2 regions of the Streptomyces sp. NPDC001709 genome follow, and region 1 is predicted to be linked to the other one. Evidence: riboswitches for the same ligand, from Rfam matches in the RefSeq annotation. Region 1 holds a riboswitch; the other holds the start of a gene.
The links. Region 1 has a riboswitch for glycine ahead of gcvP (aminomethyl-transferring glycine dehydrogenase). Riboswitches for the same ligand answer to the same signal wherever they lie in the genome.

Region 1 (7,612 bases):
GGTCACCGGTCAGACGCAGGTGCCGATGCTGTCGCCGGAGGCGCAGGCTGCGGTCGACGCGCTGCCGATGGGCTCGGCGCTGCTGGTGGTGCGCCGGGGACCGAACTCGGGCAGCCGTTTCCTCCTCGACAGCGACCTGACCACGGCCGGCCGTCACCCGCAGAGCGACATCTTCCTGGACGACGTCACGGTCTCGCGGCGGCACGTGGAGTTCCGGCGCTCCCCGGACGGCTCGTTCACAGTGGCCGACGTGGGCAGTCTGAACGGCACGTACGTCAACCGTGAGCGGATCGACCAGGTGGCTCTGTCCAACGGTGACGAGGTGCAGATCGGCAAGTACCGGCTGGTGTTCTACGCGAGCCGGCAGGGCATCTGACCCGCCCCCGGACCGGTGTCCGGGGGGACCCCAGGGAAGGTCCATGCTTCAAACACCGAGCGGCGGTGCCCGAAGCGGTACCGCCGCCAGGGACAGCGGGCTGGTGAGCATCGGCACGGTGCTGAACGCGTTGCGCGACGAGTTCCCCGAAGTCACCATCTCCAAGATCCGTTTCCTGGAGTCCGAGGGGCTCGTCGAGCCGCAGCGGACCCCTTCGGGGTACCGCAAGTTCAGTGCCGGGGATGTCGAGCGCCTGGCCCATGTGCTGAGGATGCAGCGGGACCACTATCTGCCGCTCAAGGTGATCCGTGACCACCTGGACGCCATGGAGCGGGGTGAGGCCGTCCAGCTGCCCGTCGTGGGGCGTCAGCGCACGGCGGAGGATGTTCCGGAGGCACCTGTGACGCCCACGGTGGCCCGGGTGGGCAGGGCCGAGCTGCTGGCGGCCGCGGACATCGACGAGGGCGAGCTGAAGGAGTGGGAGTCGTACGGGCTCATCGCTCCGCTGGAGGACGGGTCGTACGACGCCGAGGCGGTCACCGTGGTCTCGCTCGTGGCGGAACTGGGCCGGTTCGGGATCGAGCCACGCCACCTTCGGGTGATGAAGGCCGCCGCCGACCGCGAGGCCGGACTCGTCGACCAGGTGGTTGCCCCGCTCAAGCGCCACCGCAACCCGCAGACCAGGGCACATGCCGAGGCGCGTACGAAGGAGCTGGCCGCGCTCACGGTGAAGTTGCACGCGGCACTGGTACAGACCGCGCTCGGGGTGCGGCTGCCCTGAACGCCGGGGGCTGCCCGCGGCCGGATCGGGCACCTGTTCCCGGCCCGACTACCCAAACATCCCGGGCACGGCCTAGGGTTGCTGTGTGAACGAGCTCGATGTCGTAGGTGTCCGGGTCGAAATGCCCTCCAACCAACCGATCGTGCTCCTGCGCGAAGTGGGAGGCGATCGTTACCTCCCCATCTGGATCGGTCCGGGGGAGGCGACGGCGATCGCGTTCGCCCAGCAGGGGATGGCCCCTGCCAGGCCGCTGACCCACGACCTGTTCAAGGACGTGCTGGAGGCCGTCGGCCAGGAGCTGACCGAAGTACGCATCACCGACCTGCGGGAAGGCGTCTTCTACGCGGAGCTGGTCTTCGCCAGCGGGGTCGAGGTCAGTGCCCGTCCCTCCGATGCCATAGCGCTGGCCCTGCGCACCGGAACGCCGATCTACGGCAGTGACACGGTGCTGGACGACGCCGGCATCGCCATTCCGGACGAGCAGGAGGACGAGGTGGAGAAGTTCCGCGAGTTCCTCGACCAGATCTCGCCCGAGGACTTCGGCACCAGCAGCCAGTGAGCGTGAGCGGCCGACGCGCGCCGACGCCTGCTGAGCGGGCAATTGCCACCGGCCATTGAGAGCGTCCTACGGCTTCCCGCGAACGCATTCGGCTAGCCTTTCCCCGCGGTGGGGCACGGGAAACCACTCCTAGGGTGATTATCACTCGGCGTGCCGAGTGTGGCGATCGTTGACGCACCCCTGGTGACTGCCTACCGTCGAGAAGGCAGGTCAAGGACGGAGGTCGGCGTGAGAACCAGCGGCGACGGTACGGCTGGGGGTGCTCCCGTGCGCGGTTTCGGGGAGAGCGGTCCGTACCCGGTTCACAGCAGCGCGGTGGGTCACGCTCCGCAGCGGCCGACGGTGGTGCCGAACGGCGGAGGGGCGGCGTCCATGGCATCGGAAGAGATCGGCTACCGCGGGCCTACGGCCTGCGCGGCCGCGGGCATCACCTACCGGCAGCTCGACTACTGGGCGCGCACCGGCCTGGTCGAGCCGAGCGTGCGGCCCGCGTACGGGTCGGGCACACAGCGTCTGTACAGCTTCCGGGACGTCGTCGTCCTGAAGATCGTGAAGCGGTTCCTGGACACCGGGGTCTCGCTGCAGAACATCCGCACGGCTGTCCAGCACCTCAGAGAACGCGGTTTCCGTGACCTGGAGCGGATGACGCTGATGAGCGACGGCGCCACGGTGTACGAGTGCACCTCGCCGGACGAGGTCCACGCCCTGCTCCAGGGCGGTCAGGGCATCTTCGGGATCGCCGTCGGCGTGGTGTGGCGGGACGTGGAAAGCGCGCTCTCCCAGCTGCACGGCGAGCGCATCGACACCGGCGAGACGCTCGTCGGGCACAACCCCGCGGACGAGCTGGCGCGGCGGCGCAACCGGGCGGTCTGACACCGGCGCGCTCCGGGACCCGGCATTGTCAGTGCCGTGGTGCAGCATCGGAGATGTGAGAAACGCGCCCACGATCCTGCATCTCGACATGGATGCCTTCTACGCCTCGGTGGAACAGGCATCCAAGCCGAGCCTGCGCGGGAAGGCGGTCGTCGTGGGCGGGCTCGGACCGCGCGGGGTGGTGGCCACCGCGTCGTACGAGGCACGGGTCTTCGGGGTCCACTCGGCGATGCCCATGGCCCAGGCACGCCGGCTGGCACCCAACGCCGCGTATCTGGTGCCGCGCTTCACCGTGTACCGGGCGATCAGCGAGCAGGTGATGGCGCTGCTGCGGGAGCTGTCGCCGCTGGTGGAGCCGCTCAGCCTGGACGAGGCGTTCGTGGACCTGGAGGCGGGCGGGACGGCCGGGGACGAGGAGTCGGCGCGGCTGGCCGGGATCAAGCTGCGCGCGGACATCCGGGCGGTCACGGGGCTCACCGGATCGGTGGGGCTCGCCGCCTCCAAGATGCTCGCCAAGATCGCCTCCGAGCAGGCCAAGCCGGACGGCCTGGTGGTCATCGACCCCGGCACCGAGCGGGCCCTGCTCGGCCCCATGCCGGTGCGGACCCTGCCCGGGGTCGGGCCGGCCACCGGGGACCATCTGCGCAGAGCCGGGATCACGACCGTTGAGGAGCTCGCCGAGGCCGGGGAGGACGAGCTGGTGCGACTGCTGGGCAAGGCGCACGGGCACGCGTTGTACGCCATGGCGCTGGCCCGCGACGAGCGGCCCGTGGTGGCCGAGCGCGAGGCGAAGTCGGTGTCGGTCGAGGACACCTACGACGTGGACATCCATGACCGGCTGCGGATCGGGCTGGAGGTGCAGCGGCTCGCCGACCGGTGCGTGGGGCGGCTGCGCGGGGCCGGGCTGTCGGGGCGGACCATAGTGCTGAAGGTGCGCAGGTACGACTTCTCGACGCTGACCCGCTCCGAGACGCTCAGGGGGCCCACGGACGATCCGGCGGTCGTCCGGGAGGCGGCGGCGCGGTTGCTGGACTCCGTGGACACCACGGGTGGGGTACGGCTGCTGGGTGTGGGCGTTTCCGGGCTCGCCGACTACACGCAGGAGGATCTGTTCGCACAGGCCATGCCCTCGCGGGCGGCGGAGGCGCCGGAGGAGGCCGAGGCCGAGGTTGTCGTAGAGCGGCCGGAGCCCGTCGAAAGGCACTGGCGGGCGGGACAGGACGTCAGGCACGCGGAGTACGGGCACGGGTGGGTGCAGGGGAGTGGGCTGGGACGGGTGACGGTGCGGTTCGAGACGCCGCAGTCGCCTCCGGGGAGGGTGCGGACGTTCCTCGTCGGGGATCCTGCGCTGGAGTCCGCTGATCCGTTGCCGTTGGTTGCGGATCTTTCCCACCCGCCCGCTCGTCTCGGTCGGTCGAGCAGTGACCGACACGGGGCTCCGCCCCGGACCCCAGGGGACGATCAGGTCTCCTCCGACCCCGCCAGCTTGCCGAAGTCGTGGTCCGGGGCTGAGGGAGGTGAGGCTACGTCGAGGCCGTAGTGGTGGTAGAGCTGGAGTTCCTGTTCGGGGGAGAGGTGGCGGCCCACGCCGAAGTCGGGGGCATCCTTGATCAGGGCGCGGTCGAAGGGGACGCGGAGGGAGCCTTCGACCAGTTCGCTCGGCTCCAGGGGGACGAAGGCGTCGCGGGAGAAGAGGCCGGTGCGTATGGCCGCCCACTCGGGCACGCCGGTCGCGTCGTCGAGGTAGACCTCGTCGATGGTGCCGATCTTGGTGCCATTGCGGTCGAACGCCTTGCGGCCGATCAGGTTGCGCGGATCGATCTCGGTCTGCACGGTCCCTCTCCCTCCACTTGGTCGCAACTCATCCGTAAGCACTACAAAAGAGCACATTCAGGGAGCCGGCCACTCGAGGGCTCGGGCGTTGACCCCGCTGGTAGGCTGACAGCGGCTGCTGACCCCGTGCGGGAGAGTCCTCCGACCACCTCGGAGGCGCCGAAGGAGCAAATCCTCCCCGGAATCTCTCAGGCTCACGTACCGCACGGACGAGGTCACTCTGGAAAGCAGGGCGGGTGTCGACGGCTCCCGCCCTCACCGACGGTGAAAGCCGGGGCATACCCGGTGAAGCTCTCAGGTTGAGATGACAGAGGGGGAGGCCGTCCGGGCACCCGCGCCGTGGTGCCCTTCGAAGGTCGTGTCAGACCAGGAGGCCTCCGCAATGACCGCCCATCGCATTCCGCTCTCGGAGCTCGAAGCGGGCATCCCGTTCGAGCAGCGCCACATCGGGCCCGACCAGGAGGCGCGGGCCAAGATGCTCGCCCAGGTCGGCTACGGCTCGCTGGACGAGCTGACCGCCGCGGCGGTCCCGGATGTGATCAAGAACGCCGACGCCCTCGACCTGCCGGGCGCCCGCACCGAGGCCGAGGTGCTTGCCGAGCTGCGCTCGCTCGCCGACCGCAACCAGGTCCTCGATTCCATGATCGGGCTCGGGTACTACGGGACGTTCACTCCGCCGGTCATCCTGCGCAACGTCATGGAGAACCCGGCCTGGTACACGGCCTACACGCCCTACCAGCCGGAGATCTCCCAGGGGCGGCTCGAAGCCCTGCTGAACTTCCAGACCGTGGTCGCCGACCTGACCGGTCTGCCCACCTCGGGTGCCTCCCTCCTCGACGAGGGCACCGCCGCCGCCGAGGCCATGGCGCTCTCGCGGCGCATGGGCAAGAACAAGAAGGGCCTGTTCCTGGTCGACGCGGACGCCCTGCCGCAGACCATCGCCGTCATCGAGACGCGCGCCGAGCCGACCGGGGTCGAGGTCGTCGTCGCCGACCTCAGCGACGGTATCCCGGCCGACATCGCCGCGCGTGAGATCAACGGCGTGCTGATCCAGTACCCGGGCGCCTCCGGTGCCGTCCGGGACATCAAGCCGGTCATCGACCAGGCGCATGAGCTCGGCGCGCTCGTCACCGTCGCCGCCGATCTGCTCGCCCTGACCCTGCTGACCTCCCCGGGCGAGCTGGGTGCGGACATCGCCGTCGGCACGACCCAGCGCTTCGGCGTGCCGATGGGCTTCGGCGGTCCGCACGCCGGCTACATGGCGGTGCACGAGAAGTTCGCGCGCAGCCTGCCCGGCCGCCTGGTGGGCGTCTCCGTCGACGCGGACGGGAACAAGGCCTACCGGCTCGCCCTGCAGACGCGTGAGCAGCACATCCGCCGTGAGAAGGCGACCAGTAACATCTGCACCGCGCAGGTGCTGCTCGCCGTGATGGCCGGCATGTACGCCGTCTACCACGGGCCGGAGGGGCTCAAGGCCATCGCCGGGCGGACGCACCGGTACGCCACGATCCTCGCCGAGGGGCTGAAGGCCGGCGGCGTCGAGATCGTCCACGGCGCCTTCTTCGACACCATCACCGCGCGCGTGCCCGGCAAGGCCGCCGACGTCGTCGCCGCCGCCCGGGAGAACGGGGTCAACCTCCACCTGGTCGACGCCGACCATGTCACCCTGGCCTGTGACGAGACCACCAAGCGGGCCCAGCTGGCCGCCGTGTGGTCCGCCTTCGGGGTCGAGGGCGACATCGAGGCGCTGGATGCGACCGCCGAGGACACCCTGCCCGAGGCGCTGCTGCGCACCGACTCCTACCTCACCCACCCGGTCTTCCACGATTACCGCTCCGAGACCGCGATGCTGCGCTACCTGCGCAGGCTGGCCGACCGCGACTACGCGCTCGACCGCGGCATGATCCCGCTGGGCTCCTGCACCATGAAGCTCAACGCGACCACGGAGATGGAGCCGGTCACCTGGCCCGAGTTCGGCCAGCTGCACCCCTTCGCCCCGGCCGAGCAGGCGCAGGGCTACCTGACGCTCATCCGCGAGCTGGAGGAACGTCTCGCCGAGGTCACCGGGTACGACAAGGTCTCCCTCCAGCCGAACGCCGGTTCGCAGGGCGAGCTGGCCGGTCTGCTCGCCGTACGCGGCTACCACCGCGCCAACGGCGACGAGCAGCGCACCGTCTGCCTGATCCCCTCCTCCGCGCACGGCACCAACGCGGCCAGCGCCGTGATGGCCGGCATGAAGGTCGTCGTCGTCAAGACCGCCGAGGACGGCGAGATCGACGTCGAGGACCTGCGGGCGAAGATCGAGCAGTACCGCGACGAGCTGGCGGTGCTGATGATCACCTACCCGTCCACGCACGGTGTGTTCGAGGAGCACGTCGCCGACATCTGCGCCCAGGTGCACGAGGCCGGCGGCCAGGTGTACGTCGACGGCGCCAACCTCAACGCCCTGGTCGGCCTCGCCAAGCCGGGCCACTTCGGCGGTGACGTCTCGCACCTGAACCTGCACAAGACGTTCTGCATCCCGCACGGCGGCGGTGGTCCGGGCGTCGGCCCGGTCGGTGTGCGCGCACACCTGGCGCCGTACCTGCCGAACCACCCGATGCAGCCGGCTGCCGGCCCGGAGACGGGCGTGGGCCCGATCTCGGCGGCGCCGTGGGGCAGCGCGGGCATCCTGCCGATCTCCTGGGCGTACGTCCGCCTGATGGGCGGCGAGGGTCTCAAGCGCGCCACGCAGGTGGCCGTGCTCTCCGCGAACTACGTGGCCAAGCGCCTGGAGCCGCACTACCCGGTGCTCTACACCGGTCCCGGCAACCTGGTCGCGCACGAGTGCATCATCGACCTGCGTCCGCTGACCAAGGCGACCGGCGTCAGCGTGGACGACGTCGCCAAGCGGCTCATCGACTACGGCTTCCACGCGCCGACCATGTCCTTCCCGGTGGCCGGCACGCTGATGATCGAGCCGACCGAGTCCGAGGACCTGGCCGAGCTGGACCGTTTCTGCGACGCGATGATCGCCATCCGCGCGGAGATCGAGAAGGTCGGCGCGGGTGAGTGGCCGGCGGAGGACAACCCGCTGCGCAACGCCCCGCACACCGCGGCCGCGCTCGGCGGTGAGTGGACGCACGCCTACAGCCGTGGGGAGGCCGTCTTCCCGGCCGGTGTCTCGGCCGCCGACAAGTACTGGCCGCCG
Region 2 (7,612 bases), on a different contig from region 1:
TCAGGGCGAAGTTGTTGTTACCGCTCTGCAGGATGTACTTGCTGCTCCACAGCGGGATGCCGTAGCCCTGGACGGTCGGGAAGTCCGGACCCCAGCCCATGATGATGATGCCGAGCTTCTTCTTCGCGACGTTCGCGGGCGCGCCGATGATGCCCGGGCTCTGCGAGCCGTCGTACTGGTAGATGTCGGCGTTGATGCCGACCTTCTTCAGCGCGGCCTGCAGGGACTCGGCGGTGGCGATTTCCTGCTGCTTGTTGTTGCGGACGGCGATGGTGGTGCTGAAGCCGTTCGGCTTGCCGCAGGCCTTGAGCTCCTGCTTGGCCAGATCGGCGTTGCCGTTCTTGTTCTTGGTCGCGATCTGGTACGGGTCGTACTTCTGGCCCTCGCCACCGGCGACCGACGGCGGGAGCATGTTGGTGCCGATGTCACCACCGGCGACCGGGCCACCGCGGGCGGTCTGCAGCGACACGTGGTCGGCTGCGTAGATCACGGCCTTGCGGCAGTGGATGTTGTCGAACGGCTTGACGCTCTGCGGGAAGGTCGCGTAGCGGATGAAGCCGGAGACCGGGTTGTCCAGGTTGCCCTTGTGCTGCTTCAGGGCGATCTGGCGGGCCTGCGGGCCCAGGCCGGTCTGGGAGGCGTCGATGTCGTAGTCGCCGTTGATCAGGCGCTGGTCCGAGTCCGCCTGGTTGGTGGAGATGTCCAGGGTGATCTTGTCCGGGTACGCCTTGCGGACCGGGTCCGAGGACGCGTTCCACTTGTCGTTGCGGACCAGGACCAGGTTCTTGCCCGGGCTGTACGACTGGAACTTGTACGGGCCGGAGGAGAACGGGTGCAGGCCGTACTTGGACTTGGTGTCCATGTCCTGACGGACCGGGGAGGACACGGTCATCGCCAGCACCTGGAGGAAGTCCGAGTTGGGCGCCGGCAGGTGGAAGACGATCGTCTTGGCGTCCGGCGTGTCGATCGCCTTCAGGCCCAGGTGGTCCTTCGAGGTGTCCTTGTAGGGACCCTTGTAGGTGTTCTTCGGGTCCAGCATCTGCTGGAGGTAGACCGGACCGCCGGACAGGACGTCCTGCGCCCAGGAGCGCTCGATGCCGTACTTGATGTCCTGGGAGGTGATCGGCTTGCCGTCCTCCCAGGTGATGCCGTCGCGCAGCTTGAAGGTGTAGGTCTTGCCGCCGTCCGTGACCTGGCCCGCGTCCGTGGCGAGGTCCGGGGTGACCTTCGCGCCCTCGGCACCCGGCTCGGTCTTGTAGGTGAGCAGCTGGCGGCTGTAGTAGCGCGAGAAGTCCCACATGAACCCGTAGTAGCCGCGCGTGGTGTCCCACGAGTCGGCGTCCTGCGTGCTCACGAACTTCAGCGTGCCGCCCTTCTTGACCTGGTCGGCCTGGGCGACCTTGTTGTTCGCCGCGTCGAAGCCGGCCGCGCCGTTCGAGCCGCCACCGCTGTTGCCACCGCCGCACGCCGCCGTGGTCAGCAGGCCGGCGACCACTGCGGCAGCGGCGAGGGCCTGCTTGCGCCGCCCTGAGGTGCGTTGGGTAGTCACGATCTCGGATCCTCCGGATTTGATGAGAGACCCCGTGGAAGAGCTCACGGGACGCTTGGGGTACGGCACTTCAGCGGGAACCCTTCGGGTCGAGCGCGTCCCGCACGCCGTCGCCGAAGAGGTTGAAGGCAAGAACCGTGATGAAGATCGCCACGCCGGGAACCACCATGTACATGGGGTCCGAGTCGTAGTAGTCGATCGCGTTCGAGAGCATCTGCCCCCACGAGGCGGTGGGCGGCTTGACGCCCACGCCCAGGAAGCTGAGTGCCGCCTCGGTCAGGATGTTCGTGGGGATCATCATCGTCGTGTACACGATGATGGGCGCGACGAGGTTGGGCAGCAGCTCCTTGAACAGGATGTAGAACTGCCCGGCGCCGAGCGAGCGGGCCGCCTCGACGTACTCGCGTTCGCGCAGCGAGAGCGTCTGACCGCGCACCACACGGCCGATGTAGGGCCAGCCGAAGAAGCCGATGACCAGGATCATCACGAAGACGCGCACACCCGTGCCGGTGAGTCCCAGCATCTGGTTGGGCATGACGGAGACCAGAGCGATGATGAAGAGCAACTGCGGGAAGGCGAGCAGGCCGTCCATGACGCGGCTGATGACCGAGTCCACCCAGCCGCCGAAGAAGCCCGCCAGGATGCCGAGGACGGTGCCCAGGATGACGGCCACCACGGCGGAGAGGAAGCCGACGAGCAGCGAGATCCGGGCGCCGTAGAGGATGCGGGCGAAGATGTCGCGGCCGTTGACCGGTTCGACACCGAGGAGGTGGTCGCCGCTGAGGCCGCCCAGGGAGCCCTTGGGCGTGCTGAACAGGGGGTCGACCAGGTCCTGGTGGTAGACGTCCGGGTCCTGTCCGACGAGGTTCGCGATCACCGGTGCGAGCAGGGCGATCACGATGAGGACAAGCACGACTATGCCGCCCGTGAGGGCGAGTTTGTCCCGCTTGAGGCGTTCCCAGGCGATCCGGCCCAGGGAGCGACCCTGAACGGCCTTCGCCTCGCCGGCCGCGACCGCCGCTTCCTCGGCCGCGCCCGGGGCCGCTTCCGCGGTCGGCTCGTGCAATGGTGCCGTCATTAGGCTGGGACCCCTCTCAACCGGCTGTAGCCGGCCCGCACTTGCCGCTGGTAGCGGCATCAAACAGTCCGTCGTACACAGGGGCGAACCCCTTGAAGGGGGAGTCTTCAACGCTTGCGCGATCAGCCGCCAGCCTTGACGGGGAATGGATGCGCAACCGTGATGCAAGCTGGCGTTTCCTGTTATGCGGACAGGTAGTTACGGCGAACGGACAGCACGAAGTGGGGCAAACCACCCAGAGGAGGGGGCCGCGCGGCCCGTCCTCGCAGGTCAGTAGCTGCCGTGGACCGGCGGATAGCCGTAGCCGGCGGCCGGCGCCTGCGCTTGGGGAGAGGCCTGGAGCTGGGGTTGCGGCGGGGCCGCGTGGGCCTCGCGGTCGTAGAAGGGGCGGGCGTTGGCCCGCATCCACATGACCACCGGGTCGTAGTCGTCGGTCATCGCGACCGTCGACACCGGCAGGCCCTCCGGGACCGCGCCCGCGGACTGCTGCATCATCGCGCGCACCGAGTCGACGGCGGCCGGCGAGGTGTCGTACACGTCGAGACCGATGGCGAGGTACGGCGCGCCGAGCGCCGGCTGCACCCAGGCGCGGCGCAGCGAGCGCAGGGCCGGGGTGCGGTGGGCGTTCTGCGCGAGCAGGGCGTAGAACTGCGGGATCTCGATGCCGGGTTCGGTCAGCCGGAGAGGGCCGGCGGGCTGGCGGTCCAGGCCCGTGGCGATACGGCGCAGGTCCAGCCAGGGGATGCCGACGCCGCCGCCCGGGGAGTGCGGGTTGAGCCAGAGGCCGTAGTGGTCGGGGTAGAGGGTGCGGGCGACGTCGAGTCCGTCGACGACCTCGTACGACCGGTTCCAGCCGCTGGCCGAGAGTTCCTGGGCGGAGGTGACGCAGGGGGCGTACTGGAAGCCGTCGACCTCCATGTTCCCGTACTGGGCGTCCGGGGAGCCGGCCTGGCCGTGCCACAGGAGCATCCAGATCTGGCCGGCGGACGGGGTGGCGAGGGCGCGCAGCAGGGCCTCGTAGGCGTCGTAGCGGCCGGGGGTGACCTGGCGCAGCATGTGCTCGACGCTGCCGCTGTGGCTCGCGCTCACCTGTCGTGCCCTTCTCTTTTCTGTGCCCCGCGTTTGGGGACAGCTTAAGCGCCCAATAGCTCGGGGCCCCGGGTGCGTGCGCGGGTGCGGGTGCGTTGTGGCTTGTCGCGCAGTTCCCCGCGCCCCTTTGGGGCGCGCCTCAGTGACCGTACTGATAGAAGGGGCGGACCTTCGACCTCAGCCATTCGGCCACCGGGTCGTCCGTCACGTCCAGGAGGACCAGGTTGACCGGCCATTTGACCGGGACTTTACCGAGGGCTCTGCCCAGGGCCTGCATGGGGAGGGTGCGCAGGTCGCCCTCCCACTGGGACAGTTCCACGCCTACGAACATCACCGGGTCGTCCGTCTCTATGGCGGCCAGGCAGCGGCGGGCGGTGAGGACCACGCCGGTCTCGGCGAACTCGGCGGACGCGGCGGAGAGGAAGTCGACCGGGTCGTCCTGCCAGTCGGGCTCGAACAGGCGGACCCGGCCGCCGGTGGCGGGGCCGTCGAGCGGGGTACGGCCGGTCCGGCACAGCTCGGCCACCGCAGCGGGCGGCAGCGGGATGCCGACCAGCGCGTCGGGGTTCACGGCGATACCGACCTGCGGGGGCAGGCCGCGGGCGAACTCCACGGCCGGGGCGATGGTGTAGGGCATGTGGGAGCCGGCCGCCTGGTGCAGCTGCTCCTCGGAGCTGAACACCGGGACGTACACCTGGCCCTCGATGTCCAGCGTGGGCAGGTCGAGCGGGCCGCTGTCCGGGCCGCCGCCGCTCGGCAGCGGGATCCAGAGCAGGCTGCGGCCCAGCACCTCGATGATCCGGCCGGCCGCGGCGGGTATGCCGAGGGAGGCCGAGAGCACCTCCTCCAGCTCGTTGCCGGGCCAGCCGCCGTGCGGCTGGGGGTGCGCCTGTGCCGGGAAGTCCGCGGGAATGTCCGCCGGGAAGTCCATCTGCCTACCGCCTGCTGGGAATCACTCTGTGACCAAGAAGGCTAGCGGTTGGCTGTGACAGCGGCCGACCCCGTGAACTCGATCCGGTGCAGGGCGTTCGCCGCCGGGCGGTCCAGCAGGGTGGCCGAGCCGCAGCCCGCGGGCAGCTCGCCGCGCTCGATCGCGGTGAGCAGCCGGGTGGTCGTACGCCGGTGGCGGTGGAAGGCGTAGGAGGAGACGGTCCGGCCGCGCTCGTGCTGGCCCTCGCGGGCGGTCTCGGGAGTGACGTCGAGCAGGAGGAGGTGGAGGGTGCCGCCGCGGCGGCGCGCCTCGCGGGCGAGCCAGACGCGCACCCAGGGCTGGGTGCCGCAGTCGTGCACGACGACGCCCTCCCCGGCGCGCAGGACGCGGCGCAGGCCGGCGTAGTGGGCGAGGCGCACCAGGGGCCGGTAGAGGGCGTAGGGCAGCAGACGGGGGGCGCGGGCGTCCCAGCGGTCCCGCGTGTCCTGGGAGTCGATGCGGCGGCCCGTGACCGCGCGGTGCATCAGGGTGGACTTGCCGCTGCCGGGCAGGCCGGTGATCACGACCAGGTCGCTGGGGCCGAACACCAGGGCGCGCGGGCCGCGGCCGGCGCGGTCGCGCAGATCGCGGACGACCGGGAGCGGGCCGGGGCGTTGCCTCGGCACCGCGGTGCCCGTGGTGCCGGTAGTGACGGTGGCGTACAACGGGGTCCTGTTCACCGTGATCGTCCTCCCCTGTCGGCTCGGCAATCCTCGTTCCCGAAATGCGTAAAGAGAAGGTAATGGACGATGTCGGTGGCGGGGTCCGCGTCCTGCCACAGGTCGGTTACAAAAGCCCGCTCGCCGTGCAATGATGTGGCCGCCAACTGCATACCGGCCGCTTGAATCCGCGCGGGAGAGTCCCCAGCAGCCTTCGCTGGGGCGCCGAAGGAGCAAGTCCCTCCCTTGAATCTCTCAGGCCCCGTTACCGCGCGGGCGAGGCACATCTGAAAAGCGGGCCGCTGTGTCAGTGGCTCCACCCAAGGTGCAAGCCGCGATCGTCCCTGTGGCGGTCCTGGCGAACCTCTCAGGTTCCGATGACAGATGGGGAGGAACGTTCCTCGCCTGTCATTCCTTGGGAGACGACCGACCGATGAGCAGTACCGAACTCCGTCATACCGCGCTGGATGCGCTGCATCGCTCGCTCGGTGCGACGATGACCGACTTCGCCGGCTGGGACATGCCCCTGCGCTACGGCTCCGAGCGCGACGAGCACGTCGCCGTACGGACGAAGGCGGGGCTCTTCGACCTCTCCCACATGGGCGAGATCACCGTCACCGGCGCCCAGGCGGCCGCCCTGCTGAACTTCGCCCTGGTCGGCAACATCGCCTCCGTCGGCGTGGGCCGCGCCCGCTACACCATGATCTGCCGGGCCGACGGCGGCATCCTGGACGACCTGATCGTCTACCGGCTCGCCGAGACCGAGTACATGGTCGTCGCCAACGCCTCCAACGCCCAGGTGGTGCTGGACGCCCTGGTCGAGCGTTCCGCCGGCTTCGACGCCGAGGTGCGCGACGACCGGGACGCGTACGCCTTGATCGCCGTCCAGGGCCCCGAGTCGCCCGGCATCCTGAAGTCCCTCACCGACGCCGACCTCGACGGCCTGAAGTACTACGCCGGCCTGCCCGGCACGGTCGCCGGCGTCCCGGCCCTCATCGCCCGCACCGGGTACACCGGCGAGGACGGCTTCGAGCTGTTCGTGAAGCCCGAGCACGCGGTCGAGCTGTGGCAGGCACTGACCAAGGCCGGCGAGGGCGTCGGTCTGGTCCCGTGCGGCCTGTCCTGCCGGGACACCCTGCGCCTGGAGGCGGGCATGCCGCTGTACGGGCACGAGCTGACCACCTCGCTCACCCCCTTCGACGCCGGGCTCGGCCGGGTGGTGAAGTTCGAGAAGGAGGGCGACTTCGTCGGGCGCGAGGCGCTCGCCGAGGCCGCTTCCCGCGCCCAGGAGAACCCGCCGCGGGTCCTCGTCGGTCTCATCGCCGAGGGCCGCCGGGTGCCGCGCGCCGGGTACGCCGTCGTCGCGGGCGGCGAGGTGATCGGCGAGATCACCTCCGGCGCCCCCTCCCCCACCCTGGGCAAGCCGATCGCCATGGCCTACGTCGACGCCGCGCACGCGGCGCCGGGCACCGAGGGCGTCGGCGTGGACATCCGGGGCAGCCACGAACCGTACGAGGTCGTGGCACTGCCGTTCTACAAGCGCCAGAAGTAGACACTGGGTGCGGTCACCGTGTGACCCCGCGCACGTTTCCGCTGCTCACCAGCGGCTTCAGCAGTCCCCCTTCATCAGCATTCCCGCGCGTACAGGAGAATTCAGGCCATGAGCAACCCCCAGCAGCTGCGCTACAGCAAGGAGCACGAGTGGCTGTCGGCCGCCGAGGACGGCGTCTCGACGGTCGGCATCACCGAGTTCGCGGCCAACGCGCTCGGCGATGTGGTCTACGCCCAGCTCCCCGAGGTCGGCTCCACCGTGACCGCGGGCGAGACCTGCGGCGAGCTGGAGTCGACCAAGTCGGTCTCCGACCTGTACTCGCCGGTCACCGGTGAGGTCACCGAGATCAACGAGGACGTCGTCAACGACCCGTCGCTGGTGAACTCGGCCCCCTTCGAGGGCGGCTGGCTGTTCAAGGTGCGCGTCGCGGAGGAGCCGGCCGACCTGCTCTCCGCCGACGAGTACACCGCCCAGAACGCCGGCTGAGGAGCCGTAACCGCATGACTGTCCTGAACACGTCCCTGCACGAGCTGGACCCGGAGATCGCCGCCGCGGTCGACGCCGAGCTCGGCCGCCAGCAGTCCACGCTGGAGATGATCGCCTCCGAGAACTTCGCGCCGCTCGCGGTGATGGAGGCGCAGGGTTCCGTCCTCACCAACAAGTACGCCGAGGGCTACCCGGGCCGCCGCTACTACGGCGGCTGCGAGCACGTCGA

Region 2: linked by a shared signal. The riboswitch ahead of gcvT (glycine cleavage system aminomethyltransferase GcvT) and the one ahead of gcvP (aminomethyl-transferring glycine dehydrogenase) in region 1 are both predicted to bind glycine.

The regions. Positions count from the first base shown of each region.
Region 1 covers NZ_JBSFGB010000009.1:6,280-13,891, forward strand. The annotation lists gene ACWC0C_RS15920 (FHA domain-containing protein) at 1-376, shown strand, start outside; gene ftsR (transcriptional regulator FtsR) at 420-1,157, shown strand; gene ACWC0C_RS15930 (bifunctional nuclease family protein) at 1,243-1,716, shown strand; gene ACWC0C_RS15935 (MerR family transcriptional regulator) at 1,945-2,589, shown strand; gene ACWC0C_RS15940 (DNA polymerase IV) at 2,645-4,129, shown strand; gene ACWC0C_RS15945 (PRC-barrel domain-containing protein) at 4,051-4,422, opposite strand; glycine riboswitch at 4,542-4,636, shown strand; gene gcvP (aminomethyl-transferring glycine dehydrogenase) at 4,805-7,612, shown strand, end outside.
Region 2 covers NZ_JBSFGB010000014.1:173,065-180,676, forward strand. The annotation lists gene ACWC0C_RS21905 (ABC transporter substrate-binding protein) at 1-1,549, opposite strand, end outside; gene ACWC0C_RS21910 (ABC transporter permease) at 1,620-2,627, opposite strand; gene ACWC0C_RS21915 (enhanced serine sensitivity protein SseB C-terminal domain-containing protein) at 2,898-3,683, opposite strand; gene ACWC0C_RS21920 (enhanced serine sensitivity protein SseB) at 3,856-4,647, opposite strand; gene ACWC0C_RS21925 (AAA family ATPase) at 4,689-5,372, opposite strand; glycine riboswitch at 5,529-5,626, shown strand; glycine riboswitch at 5,627-5,739, shown strand; gene gcvT (glycine cleavage system aminomethyltransferase GcvT) at 5,779-6,897, shown strand; gene gcvH (glycine cleavage system protein GcvH) at 7,006-7,383, shown strand; gene glyA (serine hydroxymethyltransferase) at 7,398-7,612, shown strand, end outside.